DNA from 2 places in the Paenibacillus sp. P36 genome. Region 2 is predicted to be linked to the other one. Evidence: predicted binding sites of a transcription regulator. Region 2 holds the regulator's gene; the other holds the start of a gene.
The links. The regulator Rex, encoded in region 2, represses fermentation and respiration genes when NADH is low (regulators of the CRP and FNR family bind a similar motif). The targets are predictions, from matches to a motif close to TTGTGAAATATTTCACAA.
Positions count from the first base shown of each region.

Region 1: a site for Rex is predicted at 2,713-2,730, ahead of ACKTT9_RS17525 (DUF1641 domain-containing protein). Genes of this name have one in related genera too.

Region 1 is NZ_AP038372.1:3,901,294-3,905,493, forward strand. Features, by position in the region: gene ACKTT9_RS17510 (MarR family winged helix-turn-helix transcriptional regulator) at 1-271, opposite strand, end outside; gene ACKTT9_RS17515 (CBS domain-containing protein) at 464-919, shown strand; gene ACKTT9_RS17520 (NAD(P)/FAD-dependent oxidoreductase) at 999-2,180, opposite strand; gene ACKTT9_RS17525 (DUF1641 domain-containing protein) at 2,202-2,633, opposite strand; gene ACKTT9_RS17530 (AraC family transcriptional regulator) at 2,935-4,200, shown strand, end outside.
Region 2 is NZ_AP038372.1:3,355,683-3,359,882, forward strand. Features, by position in the region: gene dinG (ATP-dependent DNA helicase DinG) at 1-1,804, shown strand, start outside; gene ACKTT9_RS14990 (redox-sensing transcriptional repressor Rex) at 1,807-2,427, shown strand; gene ACKTT9_RS14995 (anion permease) at 2,473-3,474, opposite strand; gene ACKTT9_RS15000 (DUF47 domain-containing protein) at 3,538-4,164, opposite strand.

The sequences.
Region 1 (4,200 bases), 550 kb from region 2:
GTCCATCTTGAGGATCGGGAATTCGGTAGACGTAGCCTTTTTGCTCCAGTGAAGCGGTCTGTCGGCTGATTGTCGAGATATCCAGCTGGAACTCCTCCGCCAAAGCTTTCACGCCGGACGAGCCGTTCGAAGAGATCTGATGGAGCAATAGATAAGCGGAACGGTCTAACGTGCCGATTTTTTTATTAGTCGTTGCAGCAAGGAATCGACGCATGAGGATGGCGAGTTCGAGCTCAATCGTTTCAGCGGGATGATCGATCTTTTCGGACATGGAGTACCTCGTTTATAATTTAGTAGATATGACTATGAATTCATCGTAACATACAAGGTTCATTTTGAATATGTTTCAGAATAGGGTACGAATTACAATTGAAGTTCCATGTATATAGTTGTATAATACAAATATATAGTTGCATTATACATCTAGATACATCAGAAGGCAAATGATATGGGGGGGATCGTCATGAAAGCAAAAGAGATCATGGTTCGCCAAGTTTACAAAGTCAAAGAAAACGACCCTGTTAGCGATGTGATTGAGAAGTTTATCAAATACAGAATCAGCGGGCTTCCTGTTGTCAACGAACGGAATGAAGTGGTTGCGTATATTAGTGATGGAGATATTATGCGCTACATCGGCAAGCATGATGATCATGTATTCGGATCTTATATGTACACAGCTGTGGTCAAAGGGGATGACGAAGAGTTTGATGAAAGAGTTCGCAGCTTGCTTCCAATGTGTGTCATGAGAATTGCTCAAAAGAAAGTGATTGCCGTAGATGCGGAAGAAGATATCGAGCAAATCGCAGCCATTTTGGGTAAAAAACGAATTAAAAAACTGCCGGTGGTTCATCGCGGCGTATTAGTAGGCATCATTAGCAGGGGAGACGTTATCCGGCATTCATTTCAAACCTTATTGTAAGCGTATACGTAAATTGGAAAAAAGAAAAAAGGATGTCCTGGCAGCCTCGAGAGGTTGGGGGCATCCTTTTTTTACGATATTAATAAGCTAGAGCGGACAGACCATTGATATGGGACAAGTAACGGATATTACTTGCTTCTTTCATCAAGGAAGCCGGTAAGCCTTTCAGCTGTGTGTTGTTTCCGCCGATTGTTCCGATCCCGTCTTTGCGGCCTAAGCTGCCAAGTGTTCCGGAGAATACTGGAACGAATTTGTCCATTGCTCCACCTTTGACTTGAACGGAAAGGTTGTAACCAACCGTTTCGCCCATCTGCCATGCAAGCTGTGCAGTAGGAGGGTATGGTCTTTCGCCACCTTCAGGGAATACAACCGCGCAGTCGCCTGCAAGGAAGACATCCGAGTGGGAAGTGGATTGAAGTGTGGAAGTGACAGTCGCACGACCGCGGTCTTCTGCGATTCCGCAGCTGCCGACAACCGGGTTACCTTTCACACCACCGGTCCAAATAATCGTGTTCGACTCAATGGTTTGTCCACTTTTCAGTGATACCGTGTTTTTGGTAGCTTCAGTAATTGCAACGCCAGTCAAGAATGTGACGCCACGTTTCTCAAGGCTTGCCACCGCGCGCTCGATCAGCACTTTAGGGAATACTGGCAGAATAGCAGGACCTGCTTCTACGCAATAGATGGAGACATCGCTGAAATCGATGCCTTTGCTGCGGCAAACTTCAGGCAGTTTATCCGCGAATTCGCCAACAAGCTCAACGCCTGTCAAACCGCCGCCGCCAACAACGATGGTTGCGTCAGCTTTGTTGCCGGATGCTTTGTAAGCATCCAGACGCGCTTCAACGTGCTCGCGAATACGGTTAGCATCGGAAGCTGATTTGAGAACCATGCTGTTCTCTTCCAGTCCAGGAATGCCGAAGTAGTTCGTTTCGCTTCCAAGAGCAACGACCAGCGCATCGTAAGTATGTACTGCGCCACTAGTTGTAATGACTTTTTTATCATCTGGTTTAATTTCTTTAATCGTATCAACCACGATGTTTACTTGTTTGTTGCCGAGTAGTCTTTGCAAAGGAAGGGCAACGGCTTGCTCTTTAATCGTTCCGCCAGCAAGACGGTGTAATTCCGTAATAATTTGATGCGTAGGAAAACGGTTGATGATTGTTATGTTTGCTTCTGAAGCTGTCAGATGTTTGCGCGCTGTTAATGCGGTCAAAAGGCCGCCATAACCGCCGCCAAGAATAAGTATTTGTTTAGCCATCGTTATCATCCCTAGTCCGTATTAGTTTTTACGTTCAGCAAGTACGTTCAAGAATGCTTGTGCAAAACGAAGTGTTTTTTGCACTTCTGGGTCTTTCAGCATTTTTAGTATTCCAAATAGACCGATTGTTGCTCCTGCATCAGCTTGTGAGCGTTCGCCAGCTTCAATAGCCGCAGATGCAATGTCTTTTGCCTTTTCTTGTACCGGTTTAACAAACTCGCCAATACCATGGGCAAAATCGTTGATTAATACTTTGTCTGTAGCTACACTTTGCGCAAAATCATAAGCTTTGGTTAACACAGTCACCATTTCTGCCAATTTAGGCAGATTATCGACCAGAACAGTCAGAGATTGTTGCACCTCAGGCTTAAGCAATTGGTCGAGTACGTCTAACGATTTTGGTTCCGCAGCAGCCGTTGCTGCTACTTCTTGAACAGCAGATGTCTGTGACATATGAAAATCCTCCTTTGCGATGAAAAAAAATCGGGTACTGTCACAATGTGTACGGGTGAAACAATCGTTTCCCACATGGTTGTAACATTTTTCACATAAGAAAATGTCAAGCAACATCGCACAATTGGATATAAACCGTATTTAGGTATTGTACACCTAATGGACACAAAATTATAATTGAAAATATTTCAAATTTGTGAACATTGGATGAAAATGAGGCACAAAACTACTGGACGTAATTGATGAGAATGATTATCATTGAGATTAGAATGAGAAGGACGAAAGGGAAGTTCAAATCACGATGATTAATGAGAATTTATGGAACCAAATGGGAGATGTCAGCTTCAATTTGCACCAACTACTGCGTAAGCGATATCCAGCGGGTAAACGTGTTAGACGCAGGTTCACTACACACTATAACCTCTTGCAGATTGAGGAGGGCCGCGGCACTTTATGGATAAATGGCACGGAATATGAGTTGGTTCCCGGCTCGTTATTTTTGCTGCATCCCAAGAGTCTGGTGGAAGCCGTTGTAGGTGAGAAGCAGTCCCTTCGATTTATGATGCAATCTTTTACATACAAATGGAAAAACGCTGCGGGTACCGAGATTTTCACGGAGGAAGGTTTAATCGCCTTCAACGACTCAGCTATGGTATCGCGCGGTTTTGAACAGCTCCACGAGCTAAGTGAAGGGCCAAATCCATTGCTGCCTTGGAAGCGGCAAATCGTTTTTCAAGAGCTGTTATACACGATCGTTGCCGATCAACAAAGGGACAAGCAGCAGGGTGGTACCCGGTTTGCCATTGAGAAGGCGAAAGACTTCCTGGATGCCTACTATCACGAGGACATTTCACTTAGCCTATTGGCCCAGCGTCATGCCATCAGTCCGAGCAATTTTGCCGGCATTTTCAAAAAGCATATCGGTGTACGCCCGATCGAATATTTGACACGTCTGCGCATGGAACACGCCAAAGTCTGGTTGAGATCACAGCAAAGCGTCAAAACGGTAGCCTCTAAAGTAGGATTTCATGATGAGCTCTATTTTAGCCGGACATTTAAAAAAGTTATAGGCGTTTCACCGACCATCTATATGAAGAATCATGTCAATGCAAGAATTATGACGGTGTTTCCGCTGTTAAATGATTACTTGCTAGCGATCGAGCTTAAGCCCTTCGCAACGCTCTCGTATGCAGGCAACGATCAAATCCGCGGGCTGCTGCCGCATATCGCAGATGAGCTGGTGGAGACCAAGATTGTCGGCCGCTGGGATCGCCCCGATCGGGAGTCTGTGCTTCGTGCAGATCCAGAGCTGATTCTTGGCGTCAATTGGGCAAGCTTGACCATAGACAGCTACCGGAATGTCGCTCCGACGATCACGCTCTTTAATAAGGATAATTGGCGTGATACCTTGCTTGAATTGGCCAACCTATTCGGGAAAAAAGAGCAATATGCGGCATGGTTGAAACAATATGACCTTAAAGCGGCGCAAGCCAGGTCACATTTAAGAGCCTCTTTTGGCCAAGAACAAACGGTCATGGTGCTAGTTGATGCAGGCAAGGAATGGCGC
Region 2 (4,200 bases):
TTTGTGCTTGCGCAAATTTGAGACGAAACTGACAACGCGTGATTACGAGAATGGCAAAGAGGATCCGATCACAGCGGCACAAATGGTCGTTTGGCTGAGTGAAACGGAACACGGGGATGAAGAGGAAATCCATTTTGGGAATAAAGGCGCTCAATTCTGGTATTCGGTAGCCAGCGATACAGACTCGTGTCTAAACCGGATGTGCCCTTGGTACAAAAAGTGCTTCTATCATCGTGCGCGTAATGACGCCAACACGGCTGATGTGATCATTACGAACCATTCCCTTCTGTTTACCGATATGAAGGCGGAGAACCGCCTCCTACCGGCTTACAAGCACCTTGTGATTGATGAGGCGCATCATTTCGAAGAAGTGGCGAGTAAACATCTCGGTATTGAGCTGCATTCCTCAGCGATGTATCATTCCTTGACCTGGCTTTACAAAGATAATCGGAGCGGCCAGCTGCCGATGTTGCGGTTTAGACTGCAGAAATCGGATGAGCAGCAAGAACGGGCAGCGGCATGGAGTCATACGATTGATGGTCTTTTCCCAAAAATCGTGCAAATCAAAGAGGATTGGGATCGTCTGAGCGAATCGCTCTATGAGCTGCTGTCGTCCAAAAGCGATCCGTCGCAAACGGAGAATTCCACGTATGTCCTGCGCATGAAGCCGGAGACATTGCCGCCTAATTGGCACGAGCTGCTGACGATGGAAGACAATATTTATCTGAACGCAAATGATTTGCTTCGCACGCTGGATAAATTGTTAAGCGATGTGAAGGAGCATCAGGACGTGTTCGGGGTCCAAGGCTTAGTGACGGATCTTAACGGCACCGTGAAAGAGCTCTATGAGCATCGAGATGCCCTTCATTTCTTTATGAAAATGGCGGATGATGGTTATGTCTACTGGATGGAAGCAGGGACGTACGCCAGGGCGAAGTCGCTTCAGCTGAATTCAGTACCGACGGATGTCAGCGGCTTGCTTCAGCAGCATTTCTTTGAGACAAAAGAAAGCATCATCATGACCTCGGCGACTTTGTCCGTGAACAAATCCTTTCAATACTCCGCTGATCAATTGGGCCTGGTGATTCCGCAGGATGAAGAGAGCGGTAAGCTCAAAACGGTTCAATTGCCTTCTCCTTTTAACTATCGTGAGCAAGCTTTGGTGGTTATTCCAAGAGATTTTCCTACGATTAAGGGAGCAGGGGATCCCGTTTTCATTGCATCCCTCATTGAATCCCTCAGTGAAGTCGCTATCGTGACCAAAGGTCGAATGCTGATTTTGTTCACATCCAATCGGATGCTCAAACAGATTTATGCCGGGATGAAAGACTACTTGAAAGCCTATGGGATTACTGTGCTTGGCCAAGGGGTAGACAGCGGCAATCGCAGTAAATTAACCCGTATGTTCCAGGATAACAAGATGTGCGTGCTGCTTGGCACCAGTTCATTTTGGGAAGGTGTAGACATTCCTGGAGATGCGCTAAGCTGCTTGGCCATTATCCGGCTGCCGTTCCAACCTCCGAATCATCCGCTCGTTGAGGCTAAATGCGAAAATATTAAGAAACGGAACGAGAACCCGTTTATGAAATTTTCTGTGCCGCAGGCGGTCATTCGATTTAAACAAGGCTTCGGCCGGTTAGTTAGACGCGCATCAGACAAAGGGATTGTGATCATCTACGATACGCGTGTCATCGAAACCTTCTATGGCAAGCACTTCCTCTACTCCCTGCCAGGACCCAAAATTGAGCATATGACAACGGAACAAATGTTACCAAGGATTGAGCAGTGGATGGGGGAGGCGTAGAAATGAAATCACAAAAAATATCGGAAGCTGTTGTTCGCAGACTGCCCATCTATCTACGGTTCCTGAACGAGCTTGCCATGAAAAATGTCGCAACGGTATCTTCGCAGGATTTGGGTCAAAAACTTGATCTGAATCCGGCCCAGATTCGTAAAGATTTGGCCTATTTCGGTGAGTTCGGTAAAAAAGGCATCGGATACGATATTGCTTATTTGATCGAAAAAATAAGACAGATTCTCAAGCTGGACCGGCATATCCAGGTGGCTCTTGTTGGAGCGGGGAATCTTGGCCGGGCATTATGCAATTATAATACTTATCTGCGAAACGATATGAAGATTGTCGCTGTTTTTGATGCGATGCCCTCCAAAGCCGGGGAGACGATTAATAATTTGACCGTTCAACCGATGGGGGAAATGAAGGCTGTTTTATCGGAGTTAGGCGTGCGAATCGGGATTATAACGGTGCCTGCGAGCGAAGCTCAAAATGTGGCCAATCAGTTTGTTGCTTGCGGCATTGAAGCTATTCTGAATTTTGCACCGGTCATAATTAAGGTTCCTCCGGAAGTTCGTGTGCATTATGCGGATTTTACAACGGAACTGCAAAGTTTAGCGTACTATTTAGACTAAGAAATAAAAAGAAACCGTCAGGATTCCCTGACGGTTTTTCTGTATTTAGAAGATCAATCTGAAAATAAGGAAGTAAATGGAGTACGCGAGCGCAATGCTGATCGGTATGGTAATGACCCAAGTAATCAACATGCGGGTGACGGTTCCCCACTGAACTTCATGGAAACGCATGACACTGCCTGTCCCAATAATCGCGGAGGAAATAACATGTGTTGTTGATAATGGTTTTCCGATATGGGTGGAGAATTGAATGACGAGTGACGATGTGAGATCGGATGCGAATCCGTTAATCGGCTCGATTTTGACAATTTTCCCGGATACGGTCTTAATGATTTTCCATCCACCGATCGAAGTTCCTAGTCCCATTGCTAGTGCCGCTGAGATTTTAACCCAAAGCGGAACGTCCAATGTCGTTTGAACATCGGCTGCGACTAGACCGAAAACGATAATACCCATCGCTTTTTGTGCATCGTTACCGCCATGTGAGTAAGAGAGCAGCCCGGCAGAGATAATCTGTAAAGTCCTGAAAATGCGATTAAGCTTGGATCTGGACGTATTTCCCGACCAGATGACGATGTACTTGATCAAAAGCATAATGACGTAACCAAGGGCGAAGGCAATGATCGGTGAAAGGATCAAAATGATAATGATCTGCGTAAAACCGCTCCAATTGACAGAATGCACGCCAGCTCCAGCGATAACCGCGCCGGCAAGGGCTCCGAGCAGAGTGTGAGAAGAAGAGGATGGAATCGCAAGATACCATGTCAGAAGGTTCCATATAATCGCCGCGAGCAGGGCTGCGATTACGATTTCAACGCCATTGGCAATTTGAGCAGGGTTAGCAATACTGCCGCCGACCGTTTTGGCCACTTTGGAGGATACCATTGCGCCAACAAAGTTAAGCGTCGCTGCCATGGCAATAGCTACCCGTGGACTTAGTGCGCGCGTAGAAATGGATGTGGCAATCGCATTGGCTGTATCGTGAAATCCATTGATGAAATCAAAAAGCAAGGCTAGTACAACAATTACGATCAAATAAGTTAACATGATTTCCTCCTAAGAGTTTTCCATTTGGAAAACTATCCTTCGTACACATAGACCGGTTAAGTCTTATGAATAACGAAGTACTACGCTATCTAGGATATTGGCTACGTCTTCACAAGCGTCCGTTGTTTCTTCCAAGCGCTCATAGATTTCTTTTAGTTTAAAGTCTTCGTATACATCTTTACGCGTGATGAAAATTTGACGGATTCCTTCGCGCATCAAGCGATCGCCGTCATTCTCAAGGGAGTTAATGGCAACCGTATGTTCAGGGATTTGCATATATTTTTTCTTCGCAAGCAATTTGAATGCATCAAGCATATGTTGGCAGGAATCCACGATGACAGCCGAGAAGTCTTTCATATATGTATCCGTATGCGAGACGTTCAAATAGTCAAAACGAGCGATTGTAGCTTCAATACCATCCGTGACATCATCCACTTTGGAGGCAAGAACCATGATGTCCTCACGATCGATCGGTGTAATGAACACTTTATTGAGTCCTTTGAAAATTTCGTGAGTGATGGAGTCTCCAGCATGTTCAAGATCGTGAATGGACTGAACGTAGTCTATAGGGGATTTGTCACCCATCATGGCTGTGCGGAACAGCTGTGCAGTTTGCAATGCGTTTTCTGCAGCGCGGATGAGCAATTGCAAGAAATCGACTTCGTTCTTTTTTGTGAATAACGTGGTCATAAATGCCTCCTAGTATTTACTATATGTACAAGATTT